Sphaerotilus microaerophilus: one gene and its partners. The protein of the gene in region 1 interacts with the protein of each later gene in a pairwise test. Links are inferred from orthologs where the notes say so. Each region holds a gene or a part of one and is shown in the gene's direction. Other genes may lie near its edges.

Region 1 (9,704 bases):
TGCTGCTGTTCACCAACTCGGGTGACCTGGCCAACCAGCTGATGCACCCGCGCTTCGGCGTGGAGCGCGAGTACGCCGTGCGTGTGCTTGGCATGCTCGACGAGGTGGCGCGCGACAAGCTGCTCACCGGGGTCGAGATCGAAGGTCAGGCCGCTGCCTTCAAGTCCATCGAGGATGGTGGCGGCGAAGGGGCCAACCACTGGTACCGCGTCGTCATCACCGAGGGCCGCAACCGCGAGGTGCGCAAGCTCTTCGAAAGCGTGGGCATGGCGGTGAGCCGGCTGATCCGCATCCGCTATGGCACCGTGGTGCTGCCGCGCGGGCTCAAGCGCGGCGTCTGGGTCGAGCTCGATGACGAGGACGTGCGCCAGATCCGCCGCCTGGCCGGCAACGACCAGGGGCCGCGTGGCGAGCAGGGCGCGCGTGGAGAGCCGGGCGGGCGCGGCGAGCGGCCGGAGCGTGGCGAGCGCTCCGACAAGGGCCGCGGGCGCGGTGCCCAGCATGGTGGCGGCGGGCCCAAGGGGGCGCAGCAGGGCCAGCAGGGTGGTGGTGGCCAGGGCGGGCAGGGCGGCCGTGGCCAGGGTCAGGGCCAGCAAGGGCCGGGCAAGCAGCGCGGCAAGGGCCAGGGCCAGGGCAAGTTCGGCGGCGGTAATGGCGGTCAGCCGGGCCAGTTCGAGCGCGATCAGACACGCGATCCGCGCGAGCAAACCCGCGAGCCGCGTGACCAGCGCGAGACCCGCGGCGATGACTACGACGACGACATCCCGCTGCGCATCCCCAACCCGCTGGAGCAGACCTTTGACCGGCGCTTTGCCACCGGCTCCAAGCGCATCGTGTCAGGCTTTGGCCGCCCGTCCGACCAGGACACCCGGTCCGGCCCGGAGCCGCGCCGCAAGGGCGAGCCCAAGCAGCCCGACCCGATGCAGACCTCGGTGGGTTACATCGGGGCCGATGCCTACTTCGGCCGTCCCGGTGGTGGCCAGGGCAAGAACCGCGGCGGCGGCCGTCGGCGCTGATCGGTCCGGGGCCCAGGCTCACCGCATCAGCGCGTGGCGGCGCTCCAGCGTCACCGGACTGACCGGCGCCGCGGGCTAAAATCAACGGCTTTGCCTTGCAAGGCGGCAGGTGCCGCCTTGCTTCATTTTTTCAGGAGCTCTCCATGGCCATCGAACGCACCCTGTCCATCATCAAGCCCGACGCCGTCGCCAAGAACGTCATCGGCCAGATCTACGCCCGCTTTGAAGGCGCCGGCCTGAAGATCGCTGCCGCCAAGCTGGTGCAGCTGTCGCGTGCCGACGCCGAGCAGTTCTACGCCGTGCACAAGGCCCGCCCGTTCTTCAACGACCTGGTGAACTTCATGATCTCCGGCCCGGTGATGATCCAGGTGCTGGAAGGCGAAAACGCCATCCTGAAGAACCGTGAGCTGATGGGCGCCACCGACCCGAAGAAGGCCGACAAGGGCACCATCCGCGCCGACTTTGCCGACTCGATCGACGCCAACGCCGTGCACGGCTCCGACGCGGCTGAAACCGCTGCCGTCGAAGTGGCGTTCTTCTTCCCCGGCATGAACGTCTACAGCCGCTGAATCCCCTGGCCCCTGCGGGCCGCTGATCCAGCGGCGCGGTCGGGGCGCGCAAGTCGTTACAGTGCGCTCCTACCTGCATCCCTGCCCATGACCGCGGTCAACCTCCTCGATTTCGATCTCGACGGCCTCGCCGCCTACTGCGACTCGCTCGGCGAGAAGCGTTTCCGCGCCGTCCAGCTGATGCGCTGGGTCCACCAGCGTGGCGAGGCGGATTTCGACCGCATGAGCGACCTCGCCAAATCGCTGCGCGCCAAGCTGGCCGGCGTGGCCGAGGTCCGCCCGCTGCCCGTGATTTCCGAGCACCGCTCGGCCGACGGCACCGTCAAGTGGCTGTTCGACGTGGGGGCGGGCAACGCCGTCGAGGCGGTGTTCATTCCCGAGGACGACCGCGGCACGCTGTGCGTCTCCTCCCAGGCCGGCTGTGCAGTCGGCTGCCGTTTCTGCTCCACCGGGCACCAGGGCTTCTCCCGCAACCTGACGACAGGCGAAATCCTGGCCCAGCTCTGGCATGCCGAGCGCAGCCTGCGCCGCGCTGGTGCGGCGCGCCCGGGCCCCGATCCGCGCGTCATCACCAACGTGGTGATGATGGGCATGGGTGAGCCACTGCAGAACTACGCCGCGCTCGTGCCGGCGCTGCGCGTGATGCTCGACGACCATGCCTATGGCCTGTCGCGCCGCCGCCTCACCGTGTCCACCTCCGGCATCGTGCCGATGATGGACCGCCTGCGTGAGGACCTGCCGGTGGCGCTGGCCGTGTCGCTGCATGCGCCGGACGACGCGCTGCGCGACCAGCTGGTGCCGATCAACCGCAAGTACCCGCTGGCCGAGTTGCTGGCGGCCTGCCAACGTTACCTGGAGCGCGCGCCGCGCGACTTCATCACCTTCGAGTACTGCATGCTCGACGGCGTCAACGACAGCGATGCCCATGCGCGCGCGCTGCTGGCGCTGGTGTCGGCGCGCGGCCCAGTGGGTCGCCTGCCCTGCAAGTTCAACCTGATTCCCTTCAACCCCTTCCCGCAGTCGGGCCTGCGCCGTTCGCCCAACGAGCGGGTGCAGGCCTTTGCCCAGGTGCTGATGGACGGTGGCATCGTCACGACGGTGCGACGCACGCGCGGAGACGACATCGACGCCGCCTGCGGCCAGCTCGCCGGCGAGGTGCAGGACCGCACCCGCGTGCAGGAACGCCTCCTGGTGCGGGGCCCGCTGCCGCGCGCCGCGGCCGCCCGTGCGCCCAATGCTTGATGCCTGATGCCATGCAGGAAGGAATGTCGATGTCACTGCGCCAGGTTGCCTTGATCCTCTTCGCAGGACGTGCCAGCCGGCTTGTGCTGCCGGCCCTCTGCGCTGCGTCGATGGCCCTGACCGGCTGCGTCGCGATGTCCGAGGGGGGCACCAGTGCGGCGTCGCCAGCCCCCTCGGGTGGCTTGGGCGGCCGTGGCGACCTGGTGACCGCGTCGGACGAGACCGACCTGGCCAAGCGGGCGCGCATCCGGCTGGAGCTGGCCTCGGCCTATTTCAGCCAGGGCCAGACTGCGACCGCGCTGGACGAGGTCAAGCGGGCGCTGGCCATCGATGCGGACAACGCCGGCGCCTACAACCTGCGCGGCCTGATCTACGCCAGCCTGGGCGAGCATGCCCTGGCCGAGGACAGCTTCCGGCGTGCACTCGCCCTGCGCCCGGACGATGCCGATGCGCTGCACAACTATGGCTGGTACCTCTGCCGGCAGCGGCGCTTCCCGGAGGCCCGCAGCCGGTTCGAGGCGGCCCTGGCGGTGCCGCAGTACCGTGAGGCCAGCCGCACCCTGCTGGCGCAGGGCGTGTGCGAGGCCGCAGCCGGCGACCTGGCCACCGCCGAGAGACTGCTGCTGCGCAGCTACGAGATCGATGCGGGCAACCCCTCCACCGCCTTCCAGCTGGCCGAGGTGCTGCTGCGCCGCAACGAGGCGGAGCGGGCGCGTTTCTATGTACAGCGCGTCAACCAGGTGCCCGAGCTGGTGAACGCGCAGACCCTGTGGCTGGCCGCACGCATCGAGCGCCGCCGCGGCAACCTGGCCGGCGCCGAGGAGTGGGGCCAGCAGCTGCGCTCGCGCTACCCGAACGCGCGGGAAACCACCGCGTATGAGCAAGGAAAGTTTGATGACTGACGTCGACCCGACCGCCATCGCTGTAGCGCCCGGACCCGTGTCCGAGCCTGCGGGTGCGTCTGCCGGGACCCTGCTGCGCCTCGCGCGCGAGGCGCAGGGACTGGACCTGGACCAGCTCGCCCTGCTGCTGAAGGTGCCGGTGCGCAAGCTCGAGGCGCTCGAGGCCGACCAGTTCGACCAGCTGCCGGGCACGGCCTTCGTGCGCGGCCTGTCGATGTCGGTGGCCCGCCAGTTGGGCATCGACGCGCAGCCCGTCCTGGCCGCGCTGCCCAGCACCGCCCAGGCGCCGCAGGCGCTGGAGAACGTCTCGCGCGGGTTGGCCACACCGTACCGCGAGCCGATCAGCCGGGTGATGACCGCAGGGGTGTCGAACTGGCTGCGCCCGGCCGTGATCGCGCCGGTGCTGCTGCTGCTGCTGGCCCTGCTGTTCTGGTTCGCGCCGCCGCTGCGCACGATGTTCACCGCGGTGGGGGGCAGCGTGGCCGAAGGGGCGGACGCGGCAGCCAGCACGGCGGCGGACCTGTCTGCCTCCGGCGTGGCGCTGGCGGTGCAGGCGGCCTCGGCAGTGCCGTCGGTGGCCGCGTCGGCGGTTGGCCTGCTGGCGCCGTCGGCGGCGTCCACGGCACCCCCGCCAGTGCCCAGCGCGGTGGTCGACACGGTGCATTCCGCGCCCCAGGACGAGCCCAGCGCCTCGGCGCCCGTGGCGGCAGCGTCCGGCTCGGTGGTGCTGCGCACCACGGCGGAGTCCTGGGTCGAGGTGCGCGACGCCAACGGTGCGGCGCTGCTGTCGCGCATGCTGCTGCCGGGCGAGGCGGTGGGGCTCAATGGGGCGCTGCCGATGAAGCTCAAGATCGGCAACGCCGATGGCACCCGCGTGAGCCTGCACGGCCAGCCGGTGGATCTGCAGCCGTTCACGCGCGACAACGTCGCGCGCCTGGAACTGAAGTGAGGCCCGCGATGGCGGACGAAGCAAGTTTGCAGCCGGCCGAGGCCGCCCCCATCCCGCTCGGCGAGCCGGCCGCGCGCCGCAGCCTGCAGGCCCGCGTGGCCTGGGGCTCGCGCGTGGTGACGGTGGGTGGCGATGCGCCGGTGCGCGTGCAGTCGATGACCAACACCGACACGGTGGACGTGATCGGCACGGCCATTCAGGTCAAGGAGCTGGCGCTGGCGGGCTCCGAGCTGGTGCGCATCACGGTCAACACGCCCGAGGCGGCGCAGGCCGTGCCGGCGATCCGCGAGCAGCTTGACCGCATGGGCGTCGACGTGCCCCTGATCGGCGACTTCCACTACAACGGCCATACGCTGCTGACGCAGCACCCGGAGTGCGCCGCGGCGCTGTCCAAGTACCGCATCAACCCGGGCAACGTCGGCAAGGGTGACAAGCGCGACCGCCAGTTCGGCATGATGATCGAGGCCGCCCTGCGCCACGACAAGCCGGTGCGCATCGGCGTCAACTGGGGCAGCCTGGATCAGGACCTGCTCGCGCGCCTGATGGATCAGAACCACGCCCGCGCCCGGCCCTGGGAGGCCCGTCAGGTGATGTACGAGGCGCTGATCCAGTCGGCCCTCGACTCGGCCGCCTACGCGGTGGAGCTTGGCATGAGCGCGAACCAGGTGCTCATCAGCTGCAAGGTCAGCGGGGTGCAGGATCTGGTCGCGGTGTACCAGGAGTTGAACAAGCGCTGCGACTATCCGCTGCACCTGGGTCTGACCGAGGCCGGCATGGGCACCAAGGGCACCGTGGCCTCGGCGGCGGCGCTGGCGGTGCTGCTGCAGCAGGGCATCGGCGACACCATCCGTGTCAGCCTCACGCCGCAGCCCGGCGAGGCGCGCACGCAGGAGGTGGTGGTGGCGCTGGAGCTGTTGCAGGCGCTGGGCCTGCGCACCTTCGTGCCCAGCGTCACCGCCTGTCCAGGCTGCGGGCGCACCACCAGCACCACCTTCCAGGAGCTGGCCAAGCAGATCGACGACTACTTGCGTGCCAGCATGCCGGTCTGGCGCGCGAAGTACCCGGGCGTCGAGCGCCTCAAGGTCGCGGTGATGGGCTGCATCGTCAACGGCCCCGGGGAGAGCAAGCACGCCGATATCGGCATCAGCCTGCCCGGTACCGGCGAGGCACCGGCCGCGCCCGTCTTCATCGACGGTGAAAAGGCGCTGACGCTGCGTGGCGAGGGCATCGCCACCGAGTTCCAGGCCATCGTCGACCGCTACATCGAGCGGCGCTTCGGCGCGGCCACCGACGCGCATTGAGGTACCGGGCACTGCCGCAGCCTTTGCGGCCGACGCTGCCACCGCCACCTGATGCCACCGAATGACCCGGCCTGCCGCCACGCAGGCCCCTTTGCCGTTTCCGCCATGGCCGAACCCTCCAAATCCGCCGCCCCCGAGAAGCTGCTCGCCGTCAAGGGCATGAACGACATCCTGCCGGCCGGCGTGCCGCGCAAGGAGCGCCTGCCCGACTCCGCGCTGTGGCGCTGGTTCGAAAACACCGTGCAGGCCGTGCTGGCGCGCCACGGCTACCAGTCCCTGATGACGCCCATCGTCGAGCCCACGTCGCTGTTCGTGCGCGGCATCGGCGAGGCCACCGACATCGTCGAGAAGGAGATGTACTCCTGGGAAGACGCGATGAACGGCGACCGCCTGACGCTGCGCCCGGAGATCACCGCCGGCATCGTGCGGGCGATGGTCGAGCACAACGCGCTGTACAACGGCCCCCTGCGCGTGTGGTCGATCGGCCCGGTGTTCCGCCACGAGCGCCCGCAGAAGGGTCGCTACCGACAGTTCCACCAGCTCGATGTCGAGGCGCTGGGCTTCGCCGGCCCGGACGTGGATGCCGAGTTGATCCTGATGCTGCGCCAGCTCTGGCAGGCGCTGGGCCTGAAGGTCGGCAACGGGGCCGACTGCCACGTGCGGCTGGAACTCAACAGCCTGGGCCAGCCGGCCGAGCGCGCCGCGCACCGCGCTGCGCTGATCGCCTACTTCGAGGCCCACGCCGACCAGCTCGACGAGGACGCGCGGCGGCGCCTGCACAGCAACCCGCTGCGCATCCTGGACACCAAGAACCCGGCGATGCAGGCGCTGGTCGAGGCCGCACCGAAGCTGCAGGAACACCTGGGCGACGAGTCGAAGGCGCACCTGGCGGCGGTCTGCGCCGTGCTGGATGCGGCCGGGCTGCCGTACCGCATCAACCCACGCCTGGTGCGCGGCCTGGACTACTACAACCTGACGGTGTTCGAGTGGGTCACCGAGCAACTCGGCTCGCAGGGCACGGTCTGCGGGGGCGGGCGCTACGACGGCCTGTTCGAGCAGCTGGGCGGCAAGCCCACCCCGGCCATCGGCTTCGGCCTGGGCATCGAGCGGCTCCTGCTGCTGTTGCAGGAAATCGCCGTGCCGGTGCCGGGCAGCGGCCCGGACGCCTATGCCATCCTCCCCGACGCGGCGGCGCTGCCGCAGGCGATGGTGCTGCTCGATGCGCTGCGTGCGGCCGGTGTGGCGGTGCAGATGCACGCGGGCGGCGGCTCGTTCAAGTCCCAGTTCAAGAAGGCCGATGCCAGCGGCGCCCGCTGGGCGCTGATTTTCGGCGGCGACGAACTGGCCCAGGGCATGGTGGCGGTCAAGGCGCTGCGCCAGGCGCCCTGCAGCGAGTCCACCGGGCCGCAGCAGACCCTGCACCCGGTGGCCGACCCCGCTGCCTGGGCCGCCCTGCTGCGTGCCTGAGCGGGCGCTGCCACCCTCCTCACCGGGCGCCGCGATAATCGCGCCGCCTCCTTCATTCGCGCGACCCTTTCGCGAGACCTTCCAGCATGGCCACCTCCCTCGATCTCGAAGAACAGGAACAGCTTGACCAGCTCAAGCACTTCTGGCGCACCTACGGCAACCTGATCACCTGGACGATCACGCTCTGCCTGGCCGCCTATGCCGGCTGGATGGGCTGGCAGTGGTGGCAGCGCGACCAGGCCGCCAAGGCCGGCGGCATGTTCGGCGAGCTGGACCGTGCGGTGCAGGTGGGCGACTTGGGCCGCAGTGCCAAGGTCTTCGCCGACCTGCAGGAGCGTTTCCCCTCCACCACCTACGCCGCCCAGGGTGCGCTGCTGACGGCGCGCCTGCAGTTCGACAAGGGCCAGGTGGACGCGGCCCGTGGCACGCTGGGCTGGGCGGCGGAGAAGGGCGTTGACGCCGAGTACCGCACCGTTGCGAAGCTGCGCCTGGCGGGCGTGCTGATGGACCAGAAGAAGTACGACGAGGCCCTGGCCCAATTGGCCGGTGACCTGCCGGAGGCCTTCGCCGCGCTGGCGGCCGATCGCCGTGGCGACATCCGCCTGGCCCAGGGCAAGCGCGACGAGGCCATCGCGGCCTACCAGCAGGCCTTCAAGGCGATGGAGCCGACGGCCGACTACCGCCGCCTCGTCGAGGCCAAGCTGGTCTCGCTGGGGGCCGCGCCGACCGGCGGGGCGTCCGCTGTAGCGGCGGCCAGCGCTGGCGGGACCAAGCCGTGAGCCGCGCGGGCAGCACCGTGGGCGCAGGCGTGATCCGCGCGGCGCTCGGGATGGGCGTGCTGCTGTCGGCCTTCTGGCTCGCCGGCTGCTCGGCCGACAAGCCGCCGCCGACGCCGCTGGAGGCCTACACGCCGCGCATCGCCGGCAAGCAGGTCTGGGAGCGCAGTCTGGGTACGCCCGCACCGCACCTGAGCGTGGCGGTGGTGGAGGGGCGCTTCCTGCTCGCCTCGCGCAGCGGCGAGATCGTCACCCTTGACGCGACCAGCGGTGCCGAACTCAGCCGCGTGAGCATCCGCGGGCGGGTGCTCGCTGGCGTTGGTGCGGACAGCCGCTTTGCGGCCGTGGTGACCGACGCCAACGAGCTGGTGGTGGCCGACGCGAAGCAGGAGCGCTGGCGCATCGCGCTGCCCTCGCCGGTGGTCACCGCACCGTTGGTCGCGGGAGGGCGGGTGTTCCTGCTCGCGGTGGACCGCAGCGTGTCGGCCTACGACGTGCTTGACGGGCGCCGGCTCTGGACCTACGCCCGCCCGGGCGAGCCGCTGGCCCTGAGCCAGCCGGGCGTGCTGCTGCCCTACAAGGACACACTGCTGGTGGGCGTGGGGTCGCGGCTGGTGGGGCTCGATCCGCTGCAGGGCACGGTGCGCAGCGACACGCTGCTGGCCACGCCGCGTGGCACCAATGAGGTGGAGCGGCTGGCCGACCTGGTCGGCCCGGCTGCACGCGCAGGAGAGACGGTCTGCGTGCGCTCCTTCCAGGTGGCGGTGGGCTGCCTGAGTGCCGAGCGCGCCAGCCTGCTGTGGTCGCGCAACCAGGGCGGCTTTCAGGGCCTGGCCGTGGATGCCGACCAGGTCTACACGGCCGACGCCAACGACCGCATCAGCGTCTGGAAGCGCAGCAGCGGCGACCTCGCCTGGACCACCGAGCGCCTGCGCCACCGCGGCCTGAGTGCGCCGCTGGCCGTGGGCAGCACGGTGCTGTTCGGCGATGCCGAGGGCTGGATCCACTTCCTCGGCCGCGAGCGTGGCGAGACGCAACTGCGTCTGCCCACCGACGGCAGCCCCGTCGTCGCGGCGCTGGTGCGCTCTCAGACCACTGTGCTGGCAGTCACCCGCAAGGGCGGTTTGTTTGCCTTCCGGCCGGAGTGAACGCGCCGCTCGCCCGAGCGCGCGCAGCCACACCGGCCCTTTTTCCCGTTCCCTGACTTGCGGACCTGTTGCATGAAACCCGTCATTGCCCTCGTGGGCAGACCCAACGTGGGCAAGTCCACCCTGTTCAACCGCCTGACCGGTACGCGCGACGCCATCGTGGCGGACTACGCCGGCCTGACGCGCGACCGCCACTACGGTGACGGCAAGGTCTCTGGCCACGAGTTCATCGTGATCGACACCGGCGGCTTCGAGCCCGATTCGGACGCTGGCATCTTCCAGGAGATGGCCAAGCAGACCCGCCAGGCGGTGGCCGAGTCGGACGCGGTGATCT
Region 2 (9,613 bases), 3.5 Mb from region 1 along the record:
TCGACGAGCCGGCCCGCCTCGTCGCGCGCCATCGCGTTGATGGTCAGGTCACGCCGCGCCAGATCGTCCTCCAGCGTCACGCCCTCGCCGGTCTGGAAGACGAAGCCGTGGTAGCCCTTCGCGGTCTTGCGCTCGGTGCGCGCGAGCGCGTACTCCTCGTGCGTGCGAGGGTGCAGGAAGACCGGGAAGTCGCGCCCCACCGGCTGGTAGCCGGCCGCCACCATCTGCTCGGGCGTGGCGCCCACCACCACCCAGTCCCGGTCCCCGGCCGGGCGGCCCAGCAGCTCGTCACGCACCGCGCCGCCCACGAGGTAGGTCTGCATCGCCATCACGTCCACATTCGATCCCGGGGTCAGGGCAGGTCCTTGTTCTCGGCCGGCGCATCGGGGGCCCGCGGGCCGATCGGCACGGCCACGCGCGGGCGCAGCTGCACGGCGGTCCGGCCACCCATCAGCGCGGCGTAGTAGCTGGCGTTGGAGAGCACCTTCTTGACGTAGTCACGCGTCTCGTTGAAGGGGATGTTCTCGGCCCAGGCCGCCACCTCCAGCACCGGCCCCTCGCGCCAGCGCCGCGAGCGGTTCGGCCCGGCGTTGTAGGCCGCGGCGGCCAGCGCCTGCGAGCCGCCGAAGTCGTCCAGCACGAACTTCAGGTAGGCGGTGCCGATGCGCAGGTTGGTCATCTTGTCGGTGATCATCTCCTGCGTGAAGGGCACACCCAGGCGCTTGGCGGTCCATTTCGCGGTGGCCGGCATCACCTGCATCAGCCCGGAGGCGCCGACCGACGAACGCGCATCGGTGACGAAGCGCGACTCCTGCCGGATCAGCCCGTAGACATAGGCCGGCTCGACGCCACGGTCCTGAGCCGCCGCCAGCACGTCGGCACGGAAGGGCGTCGGGAAGCGCTGCGCCATGTCGATCTCGCCGCGGGTGCGCTCGCTGGTGTTGATGCAGCGATCCCAGATCTCCCGGTCGCAGGCCCGCTGCGCAGCGGCGAGCAGCTCGCGGTCGCTCAGCTCGCGCAGGCTGAAGTTCCACTCGCGCACGCCCTCGTTGCGCAGGCCCAGGGCGATCAGCATCAGCGCGCGGCTCAGGCCCGGGTCCTGCTCGGCGCGCTGGCGCTCGGCGGCGCTCAGCGGTGCCGGCCGGGCCGGCAGCACCTGGGTGCGACCGAGCTCCTCGGCCGCCAGCTTGCCGTAGAAGTGGTACTGGCCGGCGATGCGCTCCAGCAGCACCTGCGCGCCCACGCGCCGGGCATCGCCCTCGGGGCCGGCCTCGGCGGTGGCCTGCAGCGCGCGGGCCTTCCAGTAGATCCAGGTGGGGTCGGCCTGCTGCGCCGCGCTCATCGCCTGCACGGCGTCGAGCAGGCGGCGCCAGCGCTGCGCGTCGGTGCTGCTGCGCAGGGCCGCGCGGGCGCGCCAGGCCAGCGTGTCGTCGCTCCATTCCATCGCCCGGCCGCTCTGGCCCGGGGCTGAGAGCGCCGCGGCCTGCTGGAACCACCCGTCCGCCTCGGGCAGCAGCTTCCACGCCGCCTGCTTGGCCACGGCCGACCAGGCCCAGGCGGCGGCCTCGGGCGGCAGCGCGGCCTGCCAGCGTTCCTGCAGCGCCTGGGCGGCGGCGGCCGGGTCGCTGCTGGCCAGGCGCACCAGCGCGATCAGGGTCAGCTCGGCCGCGGGGCGGGTCGCCGCCGAGGCCTTCTTGGCCAGGAAGCGCTGCGGCTGTTCGTAGGCCTCGGTGACGATCTTGTCCGCCGGCGCCTCCGCCTGCAGCAGCGCCACCGCCTGCTTCAACACGCGCGGGCGGCCCGCCTCGGCGGCCTGGCGGGCACGCTGCCAGACGTCGGCCGGCGTGAAGCGCTTGGCCTCCAGCAGCGTGGCGGCCAGGTAGGCACAGCCATCGTCGGCATCGCGCTGGGCGTACCAGGTGCTGCGCGCGCTGCTGCGCACATCCTCGCCGGCCTGGTGGCGCTGCAGCAGCTGGTAGCAGGTGACCTCGCGGTCGTCGTTGAGCTTGAAGCGCGGGAACTCGGCGGCAAAGTGGGCCCAGTCGCGCCGCCGGCCGAGTTCGAGCAGCCAGTCGTTGCGCAGGCGATCTTCCACATAGGTGCCGGGCCAGCGCGCCCAGAAGGCCTCCAGCTCCTCCTGGCGGGCCTCGTTCAGGCGGTGGTTCAGCTCCCAGTAGTCCGCCCAGGCGGCCAGCGGGTGGCGCGCCGCGGCCAGCACGTCGCGCTGCTCGACCAGGCGGGCACGGTCTCGTCTACGCCAGGCGTCCTGGGCATCGACCACGCGGGCGTCCAGGCCAGCCAGCACAGGTGAGGGCGCGGTCGTGGGTGCCGCCACAGGTGCGGCCATGGGCACAGGCACAGGTGCGGAGGCGGCCGGTGTGCCGGCGCGCGACGTGTCCTGCCCCGCGTCGGGGCCGGTGGCCTGGGCCCAGGCGGGGCCGAGGGAGGTCAGCAGGAGCATCGCCGCGCTCCCTGCGCGCAGCCGGATCAGGTTCATCACAGTCATCGTTGTGGTCGTTCTTCAACTCGGCAAGCCCGGTGGCGGCAGGCACCCGGATCGAGGCGCCCACCGCTCACACGGCGGGTGGATCCCCAGGTTGTAGCGCAGTTGCCGGGCCGTGCGGCGCCGAAGGGGTTGCAGCGTGTCACCCGACGCGTGCATTCATCCGCCCAGGACGCCGTTCATCGGCGCAGAACCGCGTTCGTCGCAATCGGCTGGGCCCGCCCGACCCGGCTGCCTACAGTGCCTCCATCGCCACAAGAAACCCCCGGAGCCCCACATGAACGCCCACCTGAACGCCAACCGCCGCAACGACCGCGCCTTCGCCGCCACGCTCGCCGCCATGGCCACGGCGCTGTGCCTGCTGCCGCTGGCCGGCGAGTTCGGGCGCAGCGCCTCGGGCGCAAACCCGGCTCCCGGCGCCGCCACGCAAGCCGTTGCGCAGGCTGGCGTGACAGTGCTGGAGCCGGTGGTCATCACCAGCCAGCGTGCCGCACGCCAGGCCCGGCTGGCGCAGGACGACCGCCCGGCCACGCCGAAGATCTGAGTTCCCTGTGAGCAACACCCGCCCGCCGGGTTCGCTGCCCCCCCGTTGATCGATAGGCTGGCATCTGTGCCGCCTTTCTTGCACGGGCGGTGCCCCAGGGCATCGCCCGTTTTTTCTTGTGCATTCCTTCACGCAGCACAACACCCGGCGGTTTTCGGCCCCGGCAGGTTTGCCCCGGCGAGGCCCGGCCCGCACAATCGGCAGCCATTCGCCCTGCCCTCGCCTGACTGCCATGAGCCTGACCGGTTTCAAACTGCCCGAGCCGCCCCGTGACAAGCTCACCCTGCGCCGCCAGCTGCAGGCCGAGCGACAGGCGATGAGCGACCGCCACCAGCGCAGCGTCTACCTGCAGGAGGTGCTGCGCGTGTGGCTGCTCTCGCGGCCGGAGAAGACCATCGGCGCCTACTGGGCCATCAAGGGCGAGTTCGACGCCCTGCCCGCGCTGTACCGCTGGAGCGAGGCCGACCCCGAGCGGCGCATCGGCCTGCCGGTGATGGACCGCAAGACCAAGCAGCTGCGCTTCCACGTCTGGTACCCCGGCTGCCCGATGGAGGAGGACGCCTTCGGCATCCTCAAGCCCAAGGACACGGAGGAGTTCCACCCGCAGCTGCTGCTGGCACCCTGCGTTGGCTTCGGCGCGCGCGGCATCCGCCTGGGCTATGGTGGCGGCTTCTACGACCGCACCCTGGCCACGCTCAATCCCATGCCCTACACCGCCGGCATCGGCTTCGGCCACGGCTACATCCCCTGGCTCGAAGCCGAGCCGCACGACGTGCCGCTGGACGCGATGCTGACCGAGGACGGCGTGTTCTGGCAGAACGACGCCTGAGCGTCCATCAGCCCCCTGCGTCAATGGCGCGGGGGGGTTGTCGCCGCCACAAAAGAAAACCGGCCGCAACAACCCCCGTTGTTGCGGCCGGCCCTGGTGCAGCACCGCTCACACGAGCGGCGGCCCCCTCCTCGGAAACCTCGGAAAACCTGGGATCAGGCGATCAGAACTTGTAGCCAACGCCCACGCCGAACAGCCACGGATCGACCTTGACGGTGCCCAGGGTGGCGCCACCAGCGCTCACGTCAGTACGGATCTGCACTTTCTTCACGTCGACGTTCAGCGACAGCTTCTTGTCCAATGCGAAGTCCAAGCCAGCCTGAACCGCCAGACCGAAGCTGTTCTTGTCGACTTCGAGGCCACCAAGTTCAACATTCGAGAAGCGGGTGTAGTTCAGACCAGCACCGACGTAGGGCTTGAAGGCACCCATGCCCGCAAAGTGATACTGAGCCGTCAGGGTCGGCGGCAGGTGCTTCAGCGTACCGGCCTTGGCACCATTGATCTTGACATCGTGCTTTTGTGGATAGGTCAGGATCAGTTCCAGGGCGACATTCTGAGCGACGAAATACGTGAAATCGACTTCCGGAATCGTCTTCGTGCTCACGGAAACTTCCGCTCCCGGAATGGTGTCCTTGTCGGCCGGATCGATGTAGACAGCGCGAGCACGCACCACCAGATCGCCAGCGGCCTGGGCGTTCACGGCGGGAGCAACGGCAGCGGCGGCCAGGGCGAGCAGAGCAAGACTGAGCTTCTTCATGGACAACTCCAATGGGGTAGGTGGGAGCCCGGTCGATGTGTCCGGGTCTGGCATGCATTGCACCGCTGCGGGCCTTTTGTCATCTTGCGGAAACGCAAGTCGCGCCAGAGCGACGGTTCACGCGGCCGGCGACTTGACCCAGGTCAGCCCGCACCCGCCGAAGTGATGCGCGCACGCGACATTTCGCGCAAATCCCAGTCCCACCGTGGCGGCCCATCGACAAACCGAGCACAGCACTAGGGAATAACCCATGTCCCGCGGCCGACGGTGCCGACCCCGGGGCGCTCGTATAGTCTCCCCGTCGCTACACTGCAGCAGCACGAGCGAGGACCTTCAACGATGAGCACTGCCTACGAGAACATCCTGGTCGAGACCCGCGGCGAAGGGCCGCTGCGCTACGGCTGGATCACCCTGAACCGCCCCAAGGCGCTGAACGCGCTCAACGACGCGCTGATGGACGAGCTGGGCGCCGCCCTGCTGGCCCTTGACGCCGACGAGGGCGTCGCCTGCATCGTCGTCACCGGCAGCGAGAAGGCCTTCGCGGCCGGCGCCGACATCGCGATGATGAACCCGTTCAACTTCCCCGACGCCTACCGCCGGGGCCTGATCTCGCGCAACTGGGACACCATCCGTCAGGTGCGCAAGCCGGTGATCGCCGCAGTCAGCGGCTTCGCGCTGGGCGGCGGCTGCGAAGTGGCGATGGCCTGCGACATGATCCTGGCGGCCGACAATGCGAAGTTCGGCCAGCCCGAGATCAAGCTGGGCATCATCCCCGGCGCGGGTGGCACGCAGCGCCTGCCGCGCGCGGTGGGCAAGAGCAAGGCCATGGACCTGGCCCTGACCGGCCGCATGATGGACGCCGCCGAGGCCGAGCGTGCCGGCCTGGTCTCGCGCGTGGTGCCGGCTGCCGAACTGCACGCCGAAGCGGCCAAGGCCGCCCAGGCGATGTGCGGCTACTCGCTGCTGGCGCTGATGGCCACCAAGGAGAGCATCAACCGCGCCTACGAGTCCCCGCTGGCCGAAGGCCTGCTGTTCGAGCGACGGCTCTTCCACGCGCTGTTCTCCAGCGCCGACCAGAAGGAAGGCATGGGCGCCTTCCTGGAAAAGCGGGCGCCGAACTTCACGCACCGCTGAACCCCGGGGCGCCTCGTCGCCCTGCTGGAAACACTGGAAACGAAGAAGCCCGGCCGAGCCGGGCTTCTTCACGTCGGGGCCGACGGCTGCGTCAGGACTTGGCCGGCGCGGCCAGGCGCTTCTCGATCTCGGCCGGCGACAGTGCGCCCGGCGCGCGGCTGCCGTCCTCGAACACGATGGCCGGCGTGCCGTTGACGCGGTGCTTGCGCGAGAGGTTGAGGTTGCGCTCCAGCGCGGCGCTGTCGCACTGGCCCATCACCCGCGGCGGGCTGGTGCCTTCGATCATCCAGTTGCGCCAGGCGGCGGTGCTGTCCTTGGCGCACCAGATGGCCTTGGACTTCTCGGGCGAGTCGCCACCCAGGATGGGGATCAGGAAGGTGTAGACGGTCAGGTCCTTGACCGCCTGCAGGTCGCGCTCGAACTTCTTGCAGTAGCCACAGTTCGGGTCGGCGAACACGGCGATGCGGCGCTTGCCGCTGCCGGTCTTCCAGACGATGGCGTCCTTCAGCGGCAGGCTGCCGAAATCGATCGCGCTGAGTTTTTCGATGCGCTCCTCGGTGAGGTTGCGCTTGGCCGCGGTGTCGATGATCGCGCCCTGGATCAGGTAGTTGCCCTTGGCGTCGCTGTACATCAGCTCGGTGCCGAAGCGCAGCTCCCACAGGCCGCTGACCGGCGCCGGGCGGATCTCGTCGACCTTGGGCAGGTTCGGGTAGCGCTCGGCCAGGGTTTTGCGGATGTCGGCCTCGTCGGCGCGCACGGCGCCGATCGCCAGGGCCGCCAACGCCCCCGCAGCGAGCAGGGATCGGGACAGGAGGGAGGGCTTCATCGGGGGTTCCTGGGATCGGGCGGGAGAAGGGACTGGGCGGGGGCCGGGGTCGGATCGGGTCGGGCGTGGGGCGCCGGCTCAGCCGTGCAGCGCCTGCCGGGTCAGCCAGCGCTTGAGCGGCGGCAGCTGATCCACCAGACTCATGCCGCGGTTGCGGAGTTCCTTCAGCGGGGCCTCCTCGCGCGAGAAAAGCTGCCACAGGCCGTCGACCAGGCCGGACATCGCCAGCGTCGGCGCGGCGCGCTCACGCACGTACTCGCGCAGCGTGCGGGCATCGCCCAGGCTGCGCCAGGGGCGGCGCGCCCGCGCGTCGGCCAGCAGCGGCGCCAGGCAGGCCACGTCGGCCAGGCCGAGGTTCAGGCCCTGGCCGGCGAGCGGGTGCATCGCATGGGCCGCGTCGCCCAGCAGCACCCAGCCCTCGCCACTCCAGCGCTCGGCCCGGCCGGTGACCAGCGGCCAGCCCGCGCGCGCCGAGGCCAGCGTCAGCCGCCCGGCCGCGCCGCCGGTGGCTTCATTCAGTGCGGCCTCGAATTCGGCCGGCTCGGCGGCCAGCCAGCGGTGGGCCTCTTCCTGCGGCAGCGACCAGACCAGCCCGTAGCCGTGGCCGGCCTGCGGGCGGTCGAAGGGCAGCAGCCCGAGGATGCCCGGCTGCTGGAACCACTGCCGCGCCACGCCGTGGTGCGGCTGGTCGCTGACGAGCCGCGCCGCCACCGCGGTGTGGTGGTAGGGCTGCTGGTCAAAGGCCACGCCCAGCGCGGCGCGGGTGGCGGAGGCACGGCCTTCGCAGATGGCCTGCAGCGGCGCGGCCACCGGCGCGGCGACCCGGTGCACATGCGGCGCGTAGCGCAGCGCCTCGGCCAGCACCCGGTCGAGCGCGCCCGCATCGACGATCCAGGCCAGCTCGGTCACCGCCTGCTGCCAGGCGGAAAAGCCGATCGCGCCGCCGGCATCGCCCGCCACCGCCATCTCCAGCACGGGCGTGCGGGCATCGGCGGGCAGCGCGTCCCAGACGCGCAGCGCCTTGAGCAGCTGCACCGAGCCGTTGTTGAGCGCATAGGCGCGCACGTCCTCGCGGGCGGATTCCCCGGCGGCAGGGCGGGACAGGCTGGCATCCACCAGCGCCACCGGGATGCCGCGGCGCGACAGGGCCAGCGCCAGACTGGCACCCACGGCGCCGGCGCCATGGATGCACACCTCGTGCACGGCAGCACCGGAAGCGGGATCGAAGGCAGGACTCATGGCGGCGGATTGTAGGCAGCGCACCGCCACCGCCCCGGCAGCCCGGCAGGCCGGCCACCTACAATCCAGGGCTTCCTGCCCGGCACAGCGGCCTGCCCTGCGGCGCCGACCCGCCCCGCCCCCCGTACCCGCCCCGTTTTTCCGAGTACCCCACCATGAGCCTCAAGTGCGGCATCGTGGGCCTGCCCAATGTCGGCAAGTCCACCCTCTTCAACGCCCTGACCAAGGCCGGCATCGCCGCCGAGAACTACCCCTTCTGCACCATCGAGCCCAACGTCGGCGTGGTGGAGGTGCCCGATCCGCGCCTGGACAAGCTGGCCGAGATCGTCCAGCCCGAGCGCATCCTGCCGGCCATCGTCGAGTTCGTGGACATCGCCGGCCTGGTGGCGGGCGCGAGCAAGGGTGAAGGCCTGGGCAACCAGTTCCTCAGCCACATCCGCGAGACCGACGCGATCGTCAACGTGGTGCGCTGCTTCGAGGACGAGAACGTCATCCACGTCGCCGGCCGCGTGGACCCGATCGCCGACATCGAGGTGATCCAGACCGAACTCTGCCTGGCCGACCTGGGCACGGTGGAGAAGACGCTGCAGCGCTCGCTCAAGGCCGCGCGCTCGGGCAACGACAAGGAAGCCGCCGCGCTGGTCAAGGTGCTGGAGAAGTGCCAGGCCGCGCTGGACCAGGCCCAGCCGGTGCGCTCGGTCGACTTCAGCAAGGAAGAGCAGGTGCTGCTCAAGCCGCTGTGCCTGATCACCGCCAAGCCGGCGATGTTCGTCGGCAACGTGGACGAGACCGGGTTCGAGAACAACCCCTTCCTCGACCGCCTGAAGGAGTTCGCCGCGAAGCAGAACGCCCCGGTGGTGGCGATCTGCGCCAAGACCGAGGCCGAGCTGGCCGAGATGAGCGACGAGGACCGCACGATGTTCCTGGCCGAGATGGGCCAGGACGAGCCGGGCCTGAACCGCCTGATCCGCGCCGCCTTCAAGCTGCTGGGCCTGCAGACCTACTTCACCGCCGGGGTGAAGGAAGTGCGCGCCTGGACCATCCACATCGGCGACACCGCGCCACAGGCCGCGGGCGTGATCCACACCGACTTCGAGCGCGGCTTCATCCGCGCCCAGACCATCGCCTACGAGGACTTCATCAAGTTCGGTGGCGAGCAGGGGGCCAAAGACGCCGGCAAGATGCGCGCCGAAGGCAAGGAATACGTCGTCAAGGACGGCGACGTGCTGAACTTCCTGTTCAACGTCTGACCAAGGTCTGACCTTGGTCAGCCCGGCGGCAGGGCCGGGCGGGCAGCAGGCGGTCCTGTGACCGGCCAGGGATGATAGGCTGTGATTTCCGTCACGGCCTGGAGCTTTCACCATGCGGCGCACCCGTCTTGCTTCCCTCGCCCTGTGCACAGCGCTGGGCCTTGCCGTCGGTGCCCCGGCGGCGGCCCAGGGCAACGACAGCGACATCGGCATCGACCTCACCGTCGGCCGCGCGGTGCAGCGCGATGGCGACCGGCTGCTGGCGCTGGGCGTCAACGTCGCCTACCTGCCGGCCGGCTGGTGGATCCAGCCCGAGGTGGGCTACGAGGCCAAGCTCTTCCCGCTCTTCGGCGGCGAGGACAACGAGGTCACCGCCGGCCTGCGCAGCGAGTGGCCGGTGGGCAGCGGGCGGATGTGGGTGGGCGGCGGCTACGCCAAGCTGCGCCGGCACTGGGGCTCGGAGGTCGACCACAGCGAGGGCTGGTATGCCCGCGCCGGCGTGATGTGGCCGGTGGGCCGGGGCGGCTTCCA
Region 3 (9,786 bases), 3.2 Mb from region 1 along the record:
CGATCGACGGTGGCGATCTCCTTCTCCACGTCCTGCGCCTGTTTGAGCAATCGCCGGAGCACTTCCCGGTTCACCGAGACAGAGCACCAGGAGACGTTGGCATTGGCCAGCACGCTGATCAGCGCCGGATGCTTGAGCGCATCCAGCTCTTCCTCGCCGAACCCCATCGCCTTGCAGCGACGCAGTTGCCCGTTGCGTAGGTCGTAGAGTGCCTGCGCGATGACGGCCTGGTTGAGTGGGTTCGGTGCGGACATGCAGGCCTCCCTCGCTCAGATCCCAGGACCGACAGCGCCGGCTTCCAGATCCAGCAGGCGCCGGGCCAGCCGCAGCAGACGAAACAGCTTGACCAGCGCGGTGTCGCTCAATCGCCGGGCCCCGCCGTCACGACGTTGACCCTGGCCGTGCAACAGCGCTGGCAGGTCTGTGATGAGTTGCCCGCTGTCCAAGCCGACGCCGGCTGGCTGCTGACCGGCCAGGGAAACCAGTAGTGCGAGCACGGCGCGTGCGAGCGGCGACGAAGCCTGGGCTGGGGCACGACACGTGAACCCGATGCCATCAGAACGATCCTCGACACACGCGTCCAGGTCGGCCTCGCCCGCGATCTCGCGCGCGAACTGCGCGATGTGGATGCGCAGGCGGTCGGGTGTGTCGAGGCCAGGGTCGATATACCAGATGTCCGAGATGGGATAGAGGCCACCGGCCTGCACGGGAATCGACTGCAAGACGTTGGCCGAGAAGTCGGGCGGCAGCGCATCGCCCAACTGGTCGGCGACCATGCGCTGGATGGACTGGAGCCGCTCCGTCGTGGGTGCCGGAGAGATGATGTGCTCGTCAAGCAGACCGCCATTCGCTGCCGCAGGGCTGGCTGCGGATGCCTCGCTCGGGGCCCCATCGTCCCGGGGCCTTGTCGGCGCGTCGGCAGAGTGGCCCGCAGAAGGTGCAGTTGTAGTGGGGGGCGGTGCCGGTTCGATCGGCGGCCGTGCGATGGCCCCAGGCTCGGGCAATGCCGGCGGCGCCGATGGCGGGGTTGGGTCGCTGACCAGGGCGCGGTGGCGGCTCTCGGATTCGGTCAGGTCCAAGGCGAGCACGTCGTAGTCGATGCCCAGCAGCTCGGACATCTGACCGATCAACTCGTCCTGCACACGCGGCGGCGAGAACTCGTCGGGCTGGACATCAAATTGCGACAGCGCCTCCAGAAAGAAGCTGTCGAAGTCCAGCGGCAGGGAGCGGCCTTTGGCATAGTGCTCCCACGTGCGTTCGCTGGCTTTGCGCATGACCGACAGCCGCTCGACCTGGTGGCGGCCGAGGCCCCCGTATAGGACGGTCGGGATCGCGGGCAGCAGGTAGCGCACCGCGTCAGCCATGCGGCTGATGTGCGACTGCTGGACTGGGAAGCCGTCGGCGGCCAGGCGGCGGGCCAGCTCGGACTGGCTCAGGGTGGTGCCGCTTTCAGCTTCATAGAACTCGCGGGCTTTCTCGACGCCCAGGGCGCGCTCGATGAACGTGAGGCCGCCGCGTAGTTCGTTCTCGGCGAGGTGCCCGGTCAGGGCGACGATCTCTCCGCGCGCAGGCCACGGCCGGAACAGGCACGATATGCGGAAGAAGCGTTCGTCCTTGGTCTCCGCCCAGAGTTCACGCAGGATCGCCAGCCTGGTGTTGCCGCCGTTGCGGATGATGTAGTGCGCCTCGCCAGGACGGCGTGTGATCGCTGGCGCCGCGTCCAGGCCGCGCTCTCGGATGGAGGCCTTGATTTCATCGTAGGCCGAGTTGCGCTTTTTGCGGGGGTCGTGGTCGTAGGGCCGCAACTGGTCCAGCGTCACGACCATCGGCGTGTCGGCGATCGGGTCGCTCAAGGCCGTGGCCGATGGCCCACTGCGCTCGAACCCGGCGGCAAGCAGCTTGCCGGCCATGTCCTGGGAGGTCATCTCAGCCATGACCACATCCCTCGGCGTTGACGGCCCGGGCCATGCGGGCCTCGCGCTCGGCGCGGCGGATCTGTGCACGGGCGTTGAGATCCGCCCGGTAGTCGCTCGCTGTTGAGCTGGTGTAGATGGTGGCGCAGCCGGCCTTGGTGAACTTGAGGTGTCCGCCACGTGTGCGCTTGACGTGCCAACCTTCGCTCACAGCAAACTCGATCAGGGCGCGCAGCCGCTTGTGGCCACGGGCCAATTCATGTGCGTTCGCCATGCGACCTCCCGGTTTCAATAGAACGTGGAGGACGGCCGGAAACGTGGGCAAATCTGTCTTGCCATTGAGGGAACAATTCGCCAGCGAGCGCGCGCATGGTGTCGAGCGCGGCGGGCGCAACTCTGCCCGGCGGCTGGCGATGCTCGACGCGATGCACCGGCAGGCCGCGGGTTGCGGCGCGCGGATAGGCCTCGATGGCCGGCACGTCGGTGCCCAGCACGCATATGCCGGCATGGTCCTGGAACAGGTCGCGCAGCGCCTGCTGGATCATCCGTGCATTCGCGGACACGGGGTGGACGCGATTGATGAGCAGGTGCAGGGATGGCGGTTCGATGCCGAGGTGCCGGTATGGCGCGATGTCCTCCAGCAACTGCATGGTGCCGCGTCGCAGTTCGCGGGCAGCGAGAATTTCCGGGGTCACGGGCGACAGCGCCAGGTCAGAGGCGAGCACCGCCATCTCCAACAGCACCGAGCGTGCACCCTGGGTGTCGATCAGCACCAGGTCATAAAGCGGCGCCAGCGCCGGCAGCAGGTGCCGCAGTCTCAGGCGTCCGTCTGGCGCGTGCAGTAGCAACGTGTTCAGTTCACCCCGGTGATCGTTCGAGAGCACCAGGTCCAGGCCCGCGATGATGGTGCGGGACACCAACTGATCGAGGGCGCGTTCGTTGAACGCCAGCAACTCATAGATACCGCCGGCAGCGCGGTGTGCCAGCTCGTAATAGGACGACAAGGTCGGCTGCACGTCGAGATCGAGCAGCAGCACACGCAGCCCCGCGTCCGCGGCGAGGCCGCCGAGGTTGGCGGCCGTAGTCGTCTTGCCTACGCCGCCTTTCGTTGAAATGATGGATACGACCTGCATGGCGCTCTCCGTTTGGCGATGGGAAAATCGAGGGGGAGCGGGTCAGGTCCGGTTGTTGAGGCGTTCGGCGATCCACTGGTCGATCTCGACCGAATCCCAGCCCACGGCGCGCACGCCCAGGCGCAACGCCTGCGGAAACTGGCGCTTCTTCATCAGGTTGTAGATGTGGGCGCGTTTGAAGCCGGACTTCGCTTCAACTTCATCGAGCCGCAGGATGCGGCGCTCGTGCGGTGGCAGTACAGGTATTTGCGACATGGCGGTCACTCCTGAACGCTCAGTGGCGTTTGTTGGCGTGACCTCTATTCAATAGACATGGCTGCGGAAAAACATTGCAAATGCAATCTCCGCGACTGCACATACAAGATGGAAGAATTCACGCGGCTGCGCTACGGACATTCTTCCTGGCATTGGCGAACTTGCCGTTCAAGGTTCGCTCCGTGATGCCCATGGTGCCGCCATAGTGGGCGAGCAATGCGGTGACGATGGCCTCCTGCGTCTTGAAGCTGGAGTACGGCACGCCGGATGGGGATTGGCTCAGCATCAGCGTCAGCATGCCGCCGATGATGTTCAGGTATGTAGTTTCCGCCCGATCACTGATCACGCACTGCTTGGGAGCCAGCAGTACGGCGGACTGCTTTAGCAAGACTTCGTGTTGCTGTTGCAGTTCGCGCATCTCGCGTCGGCTATGGTCCAGCGCGGCCTGCAGAGCCAGCCGTTCCAGCAGGATTGCCTGTCCTGTTTCGATGGTGATGAAGGGATGCACCATGCGCTCGCCCCGACTGAACAGAAATCCCGGCCGATGCTCGGGATAGTGGGTGCGCATCCACCGCTTCAGATCGACATGGCGGACGGTCAGATCGGGTGAACTCACCAGATCTGGGTCATTAAGCGTGATCCCGTTCTTGCCGAAGGGCAGTTCGGCGTTGAGGATACCGTCGTAGATGCGTTCCGAGTACAGCCGACACTCGTTCCATCGCGGGCAGTCCAACATCTGCGGCAGACAACGCGGTGATGCGATCGATGCGACGATCACCGCCTCGTACCGCAACAACCCAGCCCACCGTATGGCAGCTTCGATGGGACGATAGAACACCTTTGATAGTGGTGGCTCCTTGTGCATGTTTTCGTCTCCTTTCGGAAGCGCTACGTCACCGGCTCCTTTCTTGCCCCGCCAAGGGGCTGTTGTGTCGTTATGCCTGTGGTTGATGCCTGGGGCGATGCCCTGGAACATGGACAGAAGAGATCATGGCACCCGTCACAGGTGGTTCTCTCTTGCTCGATGTGCAAGAATTGACCAGTTGCCGGCCCGTCGAGTAACAAGGAAGAAGCACGCTCGACAATGGCGCTCACGGTGCCAGCGTCATGGGGTGCGTCAAGCCCATCAAGACCGATTCGATATGGTCTGATATCCCCACGGTTTCACAAGGCGCACGGGATTGCATCCGCTGCTCCACGTCTAGAGGGACTTGGAGAAATCCGCGCATGTCATGCTTGTTTCGGCATCCTGATATATCGACATAGCATCTACGGGCTAAGCCACGCGGCTGGCTTCCACTGTGGGACAGCCGTCCTCGCATCGCTTCTCGGGATGCATTTCAGTTCCATCAAGCAGGCGGGGCGCTTACGACGCCCACAGCCAGCGACGGGGGCTATGTCGGCTTTGTCCAGCGCAGGTCGAATACCCAGGTCCTCTTCCGCTCGTCCCTTTTTTAGTGCGCTGACTTGGCGACGTCCAAGGTGATCTCGCCGTTCTGTTAAGAAGTGGACTTTGCCTGCCATGCTCGTGGTAAAATACCGAAGGTTTTATTGGAATTCCGTTCCTGTGCGCTCGGACTGGGTTCTAGCTTTTTAATTCAATACTTTGGTCTGACCATGACCCGTACTGCTTCGACCAACATCGCTCTGTGGTGGCGCTTCCAATAGGAAGCGGCATGTCGTTGCGGTCTTGACCGCACCTTGCCGCCGTACCGGCAGGCAAGGTTTCAAGAAGGCTTCCCGGCACGGCGGCTCCAAGATTTGAGGAGATTGCCCGATGCCCTTAGCATCCCAACCCCGTCGTCGAACTGATGCCCCGCGCGCTGCGCCGCCGTGGGGTACAAGCTTGCCCGTCTTGTCTGCGCACTTGTCCCAGCCATGCCGGCGCAAACGCTTCCTCGGCACACCGCGTTGGCGCACTCTGCGGCTTCACTCAAAACCCGTTGCTACCCTGTGCCAGCACTTGCGTGCGCTTCCTCCATCGCAATCGATCGCCGATGTGTGTAATGAAGTGTGTAATGGGGTCCGTGTGTAATGAAAATATTCAATAAAATCAAGGACTTAAAATCATGAGACTCCTGATGATCGACAACTACGACAGCTTCACCTACAACCTGGTGCAGTACTTCGGCGAGCTCGGCGAAGACGTGCGCGTGCACCGCAACGACGAGATCTCGATTGCCGAGATCGAGGCGCTGAAGCCCGACCGCCTGGTGCTGTCGCCCGGGCCCTGCTCGCCGGCCGAGGCGGGCATCTGCATCGCGGCGATCCGCCACTTCATCGGCAAGCTGCCAATCCTGGGCGTGTGCCTGGGCCACCAGAGCATCGGCGCGGCGCTGGGCGGCGACATCGTGCGTGCGAAGGTGCAGATGCACGGCAAGGCCGACACCATCACCACCGACCAGCAGGGCGTGTTCGCCGGGCTGCCCAAGCAGTTCAGCGTGATCCGCTACCACTCGCTGGCGATCGCGCGCGACACGCTGCCGGCTGACCTGGTCGTCACCGCCACGGCGGCCGACGGCGAGATCATGGGTGTGCGCCACCGCTCGCTGCCGCTGGAGGGGGTGCAGTTCCACCCCGAGTCCATCCTCAGCGAGCACGGCCACGCGCTGCTGAAGAACTTCCTGCAGATGCGCTGACCCTGAGCCGAACCTGTGCTGAAAAACGCCTGGAGCCTGACATGACGATTTCCAACACCGAAGCCCTGACGCGCGTCATCGAGCACCGCGAGATCTTCCACGACGAGATGCTCACGCTGATGCGGCGCATCATGACCGGCGAGATGTCGCCCACCGTGATGGCCGCGCTGATGATCGGCCTGCGGGTGAAGAAGGAAACCATCGGCGAGCTGACCGCCGCCGCGCAGGTGATGCGCGAGTTCTCGGTCAAGGTGCCGGTGGCCGACCGCACGCACCTGGTCGACATCGTCGGCACCGGCGGTGACGGTTCGCACACCTTCAACATCTCCACCTGCAGCATGTTCGTGGCCGCCGCGGCGGGCGCGCGGGTGAGCAAGCACGGTGGGCGCAGCGTCTCCAGCAGCTCCGGCAGCGCCGACGTGCTGGAGGCCATGGGCGTGAGCCTCTCGCTGCCGCCGCAGGCAATCGCCCAGTGCATCGCCGAAACCGGCATCGGCTTCATGTTCGCCCCCAACCACCACCCGGCGATGAAGAACGTCGCCCCGGTGCGCAAGGAGCTGGGCGTGCGCACGATGTTCAACATCCTCGGCCCGCTGACCAACCCGGCGGACGCGCCCAACATCCTGATGGGCGTGTTCCACCCTGACCTGGTGGGCATCCAGGTGCGCGCACTGCAGCGCCTGGGCGCCGAGCACGCGGTGGTGGTGCACGGCCGCGACGGCATGGACGAGGTGTCGCTGGGCGCGGCCACGCTGGTGGGCGAGCTGCGCGACGGCGCGATCCGCGAGTACGAGATCCACCCCGAGGACTTCGGCCTGCCGATGGCCGGTGGGCGCGCGCTGAAGGTGGAGACGCCCGAGCAGTCCCAGGCCATGCTGGCCGCCGTGCTGGCCAACGAACCGGGCCCGGCGCGCGATATCGTGATCCTCAACGCCGGCGTGGGTCTGTACGCGGCCAATGTGGCAGCCACCATGGCCGAAGGCATCGAGCGGGCCCGTGCGGCACTGGAGAGCGGTGCCGCGGCCCGCAAGCGCGACGAGTTCGTCGCCGCGACGAAGCGACTGGCAGGAGCCTGACCCCATGGCCACCGACATCCTGAAGACCATCGTTGCGACCAAGCACGAGGAAATCGCCGCGGCGCGCCAGCGCATCGGCCAAGCCGAACTGCAGATCCAGGCCGATGCGGCCCGGCTCGGCCGGCGCGACTTCGAGGCCGCGCTGCGCGCCAGGATCGCCGCCGGGCAGGCCGCGGTGATCGCCGAGATCAAGAAGGCCAGCCCGAGCAAGGGCGTGATCCGGCCGGACTTCCACCCCGCCGAGATCGCCCGCAGCTACGAGCGCCACGGCGCCGCCTGCCTGAGCGTGCTGACCGACGAGCAATATTTCCAGGGTTCGGCCGCCTACCTGTGCGAGGCCCGCGCCGCCTGCGCTTTGCCGGTGCTGCGCAAGGACTTCATGGTCGACCCCTACCAGGTCGTCGAGGCCGCGGCGATGGGCGCGGACTGCATCCTGCTGATCGCTGCCTGCCTGGCCGATGCGCAGATGGCCGAGCTGGAGGACTGCGCGCGGGCGCTCGGCCTGGCGGTGCTGGTCGAGGTGCACGATGCCGAGGAGCTGCAGCGCGCCCTACGGCTGCGTACGCCGCTGGTGGGCATCAACAACCGCAACCTGCGCAGCTTCGAGGTCACGCTGGACACGACCCTGGGCATGCTGGCCGACGTGCCGGCCAACCGCCTGCTGGTCACCGAATCGGGCATCCTCGGCCGGGCCGACGTTCAGCGCATGCGCGCCGCCGACGTGCACGCCTTCCTGGTCGGCGAGGCCTTCATGCGCCAGAGCGACCCGGGCGCGGCGCTGGCCGATCTCTTCGAGATGCCGGCGGATCCGGGCGCGTGAGGCTGTTCGACGACGAGGCGGCCCCGGGCGGCCTGCCGGACAACCGCTTGCGGCATCCCCTGGCCGAGGCCTTTGGTGGCCTGCCCGCGGCCTGGGCGGAGCTGGCGCAGGGCTTCCTGGTCAGCGCGGCCGGCCAGCGGCTGTGCGCGCTGGTGGACAAGCGTCGGGCCGAGGGAGTCGAGGTCTATCCGGCCGACCCGCTGCGCGCGCTGCGCAGCCTGACGCCCGAGCGGGTCAAGGTGGTCATCCTGGGTCAGGATCCCTACCACGGCCCCGGCGAGGCCCAGGGACTGGCGTTCTCGGTGCCTGAAGGGGTGAAGATCCCGCCCAGCCTGCGCAACATCCGGCGCGAGCTGGTCGACGACCTCGGCATCGCCTTGCCGGCGGCGGGTGATCTCGGCCCCTGGGTCGATGCCGGCGTGCTGCTGCTCAACACCAGTCTCACCGTCGAGCGCGATCGTCCGGCCAGCCACGCGCGAGCCGGTTGGGTTGATTTCACGGATGCGCTGATCGACGGGGTGGCGCGGGATCGTTCATCCAAGGTGTTCCTGCTCTGGGGGGCACACGCGCAGCAGAAGGCGCCGCGCATCCACGCCGCCGGGCCGATGCATGGCGTGTTGATGTCCAACCATCCCTCGCCGTTGTCGGCGCGGCGCCCGCCGGTGCCCTTCCTCGGTAGCCGCCCCTTCAGCCAGGCCAACGCACTGCTGCGCGAGCGCGGTGCCGAGCCGGTGGACTGGTCGCTGACTCGGCGCTGAAGCGCCGTCACAGCAAATTGCCAGCGACACGCTTGCAATTCAAACCCGCATGGTGTTAAAGTTATGGGCTCGCCCAGGAGGGGTGCCCGAGTGGCTAAAGGGGGCAGACTGTAAATCTGTTGGCTTACGCCTACGCTGGTTCGAATCCAGCCTCCTCCACCAGCGAAACGTCGTCGCAAGACGGTGAGTATTCAGGCTTGGTTGTGTTGTGGTCCTGAGTGGTCTTGCTGTCTTGTTGGTTGCGCCTTGTGCGGCGTAGCCTGCGAGGCGGGAGTAGTTCAATGGTAGAACCTCAGCCTTCCAAGCTGATGGCGCGGGTTCGATTCCCGCCTCCCGCTCCAGTTTTGTGGCGAGTTGGTAATGGTCGGCACAGGATTGTGCGATGAGCGTCCTTTGGGGTGCTGGTGTTCAGTCCTGTGTCGATGCCCATGTGGCTCAGTGGTAGAGCACTCCCTTGGTAAGGGAGAGGTCGCGCGTTCGATCCGCGCCATGGGCACCAACCTATTCCAAGCGTTGGTCGGCGAAGTCTTACCTTGATCGCACTCAGGAGCGCGAAACATGGCAAAAGAAAAGTTTGAACGTACCAAGCCGCACGTGAACGTGGGGACCATTGGACACGTGGACCACGGCAAGACCACGCTGACGGCGGCGATCACGACCGTGCTGTCGGCCAAGTTTGGCGGCACCGCGAAGGCGTACGACCAGATCGACGCAGCGCCGGAAGAGAAGGCGCGCGGCATCACGATCAACACCGCCCACGTCGAGTACGAGACGGCCAACCGTCACTACGCGCACGTGGACTGCCCGGGACACGCCGACTATGTGAAGAACATGATCACCGGCGCGGCCCAGATGGACGGTGCGATCCTGGTCTGCTCGGCCGCCGACGGCCCGATGCCCCAGACCCGCGAACACATCCTGCTGAGCCGTCAGGTCGGCGTGCCCTACATCATCGTCTTCCTGAACAAGGCCGACATGGTGGACGACGAAGAGCTGCTTGAACTGGTCGAGATGGAAGTTCGCGAGCTCCTGTCCAAGTACGACTTCCCTGGCGACGACACCCCGATCATCAAGGGTTCGGCCAAGCTGGCGCTGGAAGGCGACAAGGGTCCCCTGGGTGAAGAAGCCATCATGAAGCTGGCTGACGCACTGGACACCTACATCCCGACGCCCGAGCGCGCCGTGGACGGCA

What was found.
Region 2: the proteins of ndk (region 1) and NGK70_RS03750 interact in binary tests that used the Escherichia coli proteins (3 or more experiments, as listed by UniProt). The link is inferred for Sphaerotilus microaerophilus from one-to-one orthologs.
Region 3: the proteins of ndk (region 1) and NGK70_RS05205 interact in binary tests that used the Escherichia coli proteins (3 or more experiments, as listed by UniProt). The link is inferred for Sphaerotilus microaerophilus from one-to-one orthologs.

Annotation. Positions count from the first base shown.
Region 1 is NZ_AP025730.1:4,353,540-4,363,243, reverse strand. Bases 8-2,872 are described here. They hold ndk (nucleoside-diphosphate kinase), read left to right. Parts: upstream 8-1,159; coding sequence 1,160-1,585; downstream 1,586-2,872. Other genes in these bases: pilW (type IV pilus biogenesis/stability protein PilW), read left to right, coding at 2,857-2,872; rlmN (dual-specificity RNA methyltransferase RlmN), read left to right, coding at 1,673-2,827; NGK70_RS18610 (pseudouridine synthase), read left to right, coding at 8-1,016. Also shown: more of NGK70_RS18610, read left to right, coding at 1-7; more of pilW, read left to right, coding at 2,873-3,729; NGK70_RS18590 (helix-turn-helix domain-containing protein), read left to right, coding at 3,722-4,678; ispG (flavodoxin-dependent (E)-4-hydroxy-3-methylbut-2-enyl-diphosphate synthase), read left to right, coding at 4,687-5,979; hisS (histidine--tRNA ligase), read left to right, coding at 6,085-7,446; NGK70_RS18575 (YfgM family protein), read left to right, coding at 7,533-8,225; NGK70_RS18570 (outer membrane protein assembly factor BamB), read left to right, coding at 8,222-9,370; ribosome biogenesis GTPase Der, read left to right, coding at 9,443-9,704. UniProt on the Escherichia coli protein: Major role in the synthesis of nucleoside triphosphates other than ATP. The ATP gamma phosphate is transferred to the NDP beta phosphate via a ping-pong mechanism, using a phosphorylated active-site intermediate.
Region 2 is NZ_AP025730.1:862,517-872,129, reverse strand. Bases 2,304-5,077 are described here. They hold NGK70_RS03750 (5-formyltetrahydrofolate cyclo-ligase), read left to right. Parts: upstream 2,304-3,279; coding sequence 3,280-3,876; downstream 3,877-5,077. Other genes in these bases: NGK70_RS03740 (enoyl-CoA hydratase), read left to right, coding at 4,973-5,077; NGK70_RS03745 (OmpW/AlkL family protein), read right to left, coding at 4,040-4,633; NGK70_RS03755 (hypothetical protein), read left to right, coding at 2,781-3,047; NGK70_RS03760 (lytic transglycosylase domain-containing protein), read right to left, coding at 2,304-2,347. In the rest of the region: NGK70_RS03765 (multifunctional CCA addition/repair protein), read right to left, coding at 1-323; more of NGK70_RS03760, read right to left, coding at 353-2,303; more of NGK70_RS03740, read left to right, coding at 5,078-5,767; NGK70_RS03735 (DsbC family protein), read right to left, coding at 5,859-6,593; NGK70_RS03730 (FAD-dependent monooxygenase), read right to left, coding at 6,672-7,832; redox-regulated ATPase YchF, read left to right, coding at 7,988-9,082; NGK70_RS03720 (hypothetical protein), read left to right, coding at 9,195-9,613. UniProt on the Escherichia coli protein: Involved in the removal of 5-formyltetrahydrofolate.
Region 3 is NZ_AP025730.1:1,188,068-1,197,853, forward strand. Bases 6,767-9,713 are described here. They hold NGK70_RS05205 (uracil-DNA glycosylase), read left to right. Parts: upstream 6,767-7,832; coding sequence 7,833-8,594; downstream 8,595-9,713. Other genes in these bases: trpD (anthranilate phosphoribosyltransferase), read left to right, coding at 6,767-7,016; trpC (indole-3-glycerol phosphate synthase TrpC), read left to right, coding at 7,021-7,836; tuf (elongation factor Tu), read left to right, coding at 9,153-9,713. In the rest of the region: NGK70_RS05160 (DUF2857 domain-containing protein), read right to left, coding at 1-254; NGK70_RS05165 (ParB family protein), read right to left, coding at 270-1,934; NGK70_RS05170 (hypothetical protein), read right to left, coding at 1,927-2,187; NGK70_RS05175 (ParA family protein), read right to left, coding at 2,171-3,046; NGK70_RS05180 (AlpA family transcriptional regulator), read right to left, coding at 3,089-3,301; NGK70_RS05185 (hypothetical protein), read right to left, coding at 3,420-4,166; NGK70_RS05190 (anthranilate synthase component II), read left to right, coding at 5,371-5,940; more of trpD, read left to right, coding at 5,982-6,766; more of tuf, read left to right, coding at 9,714-9,786. UniProt on the Escherichia coli protein: Excises uracil residues from the DNA which can arise as a result of misincorporation of dUMP residues by DNA polymerase or due to deamination of cytosine.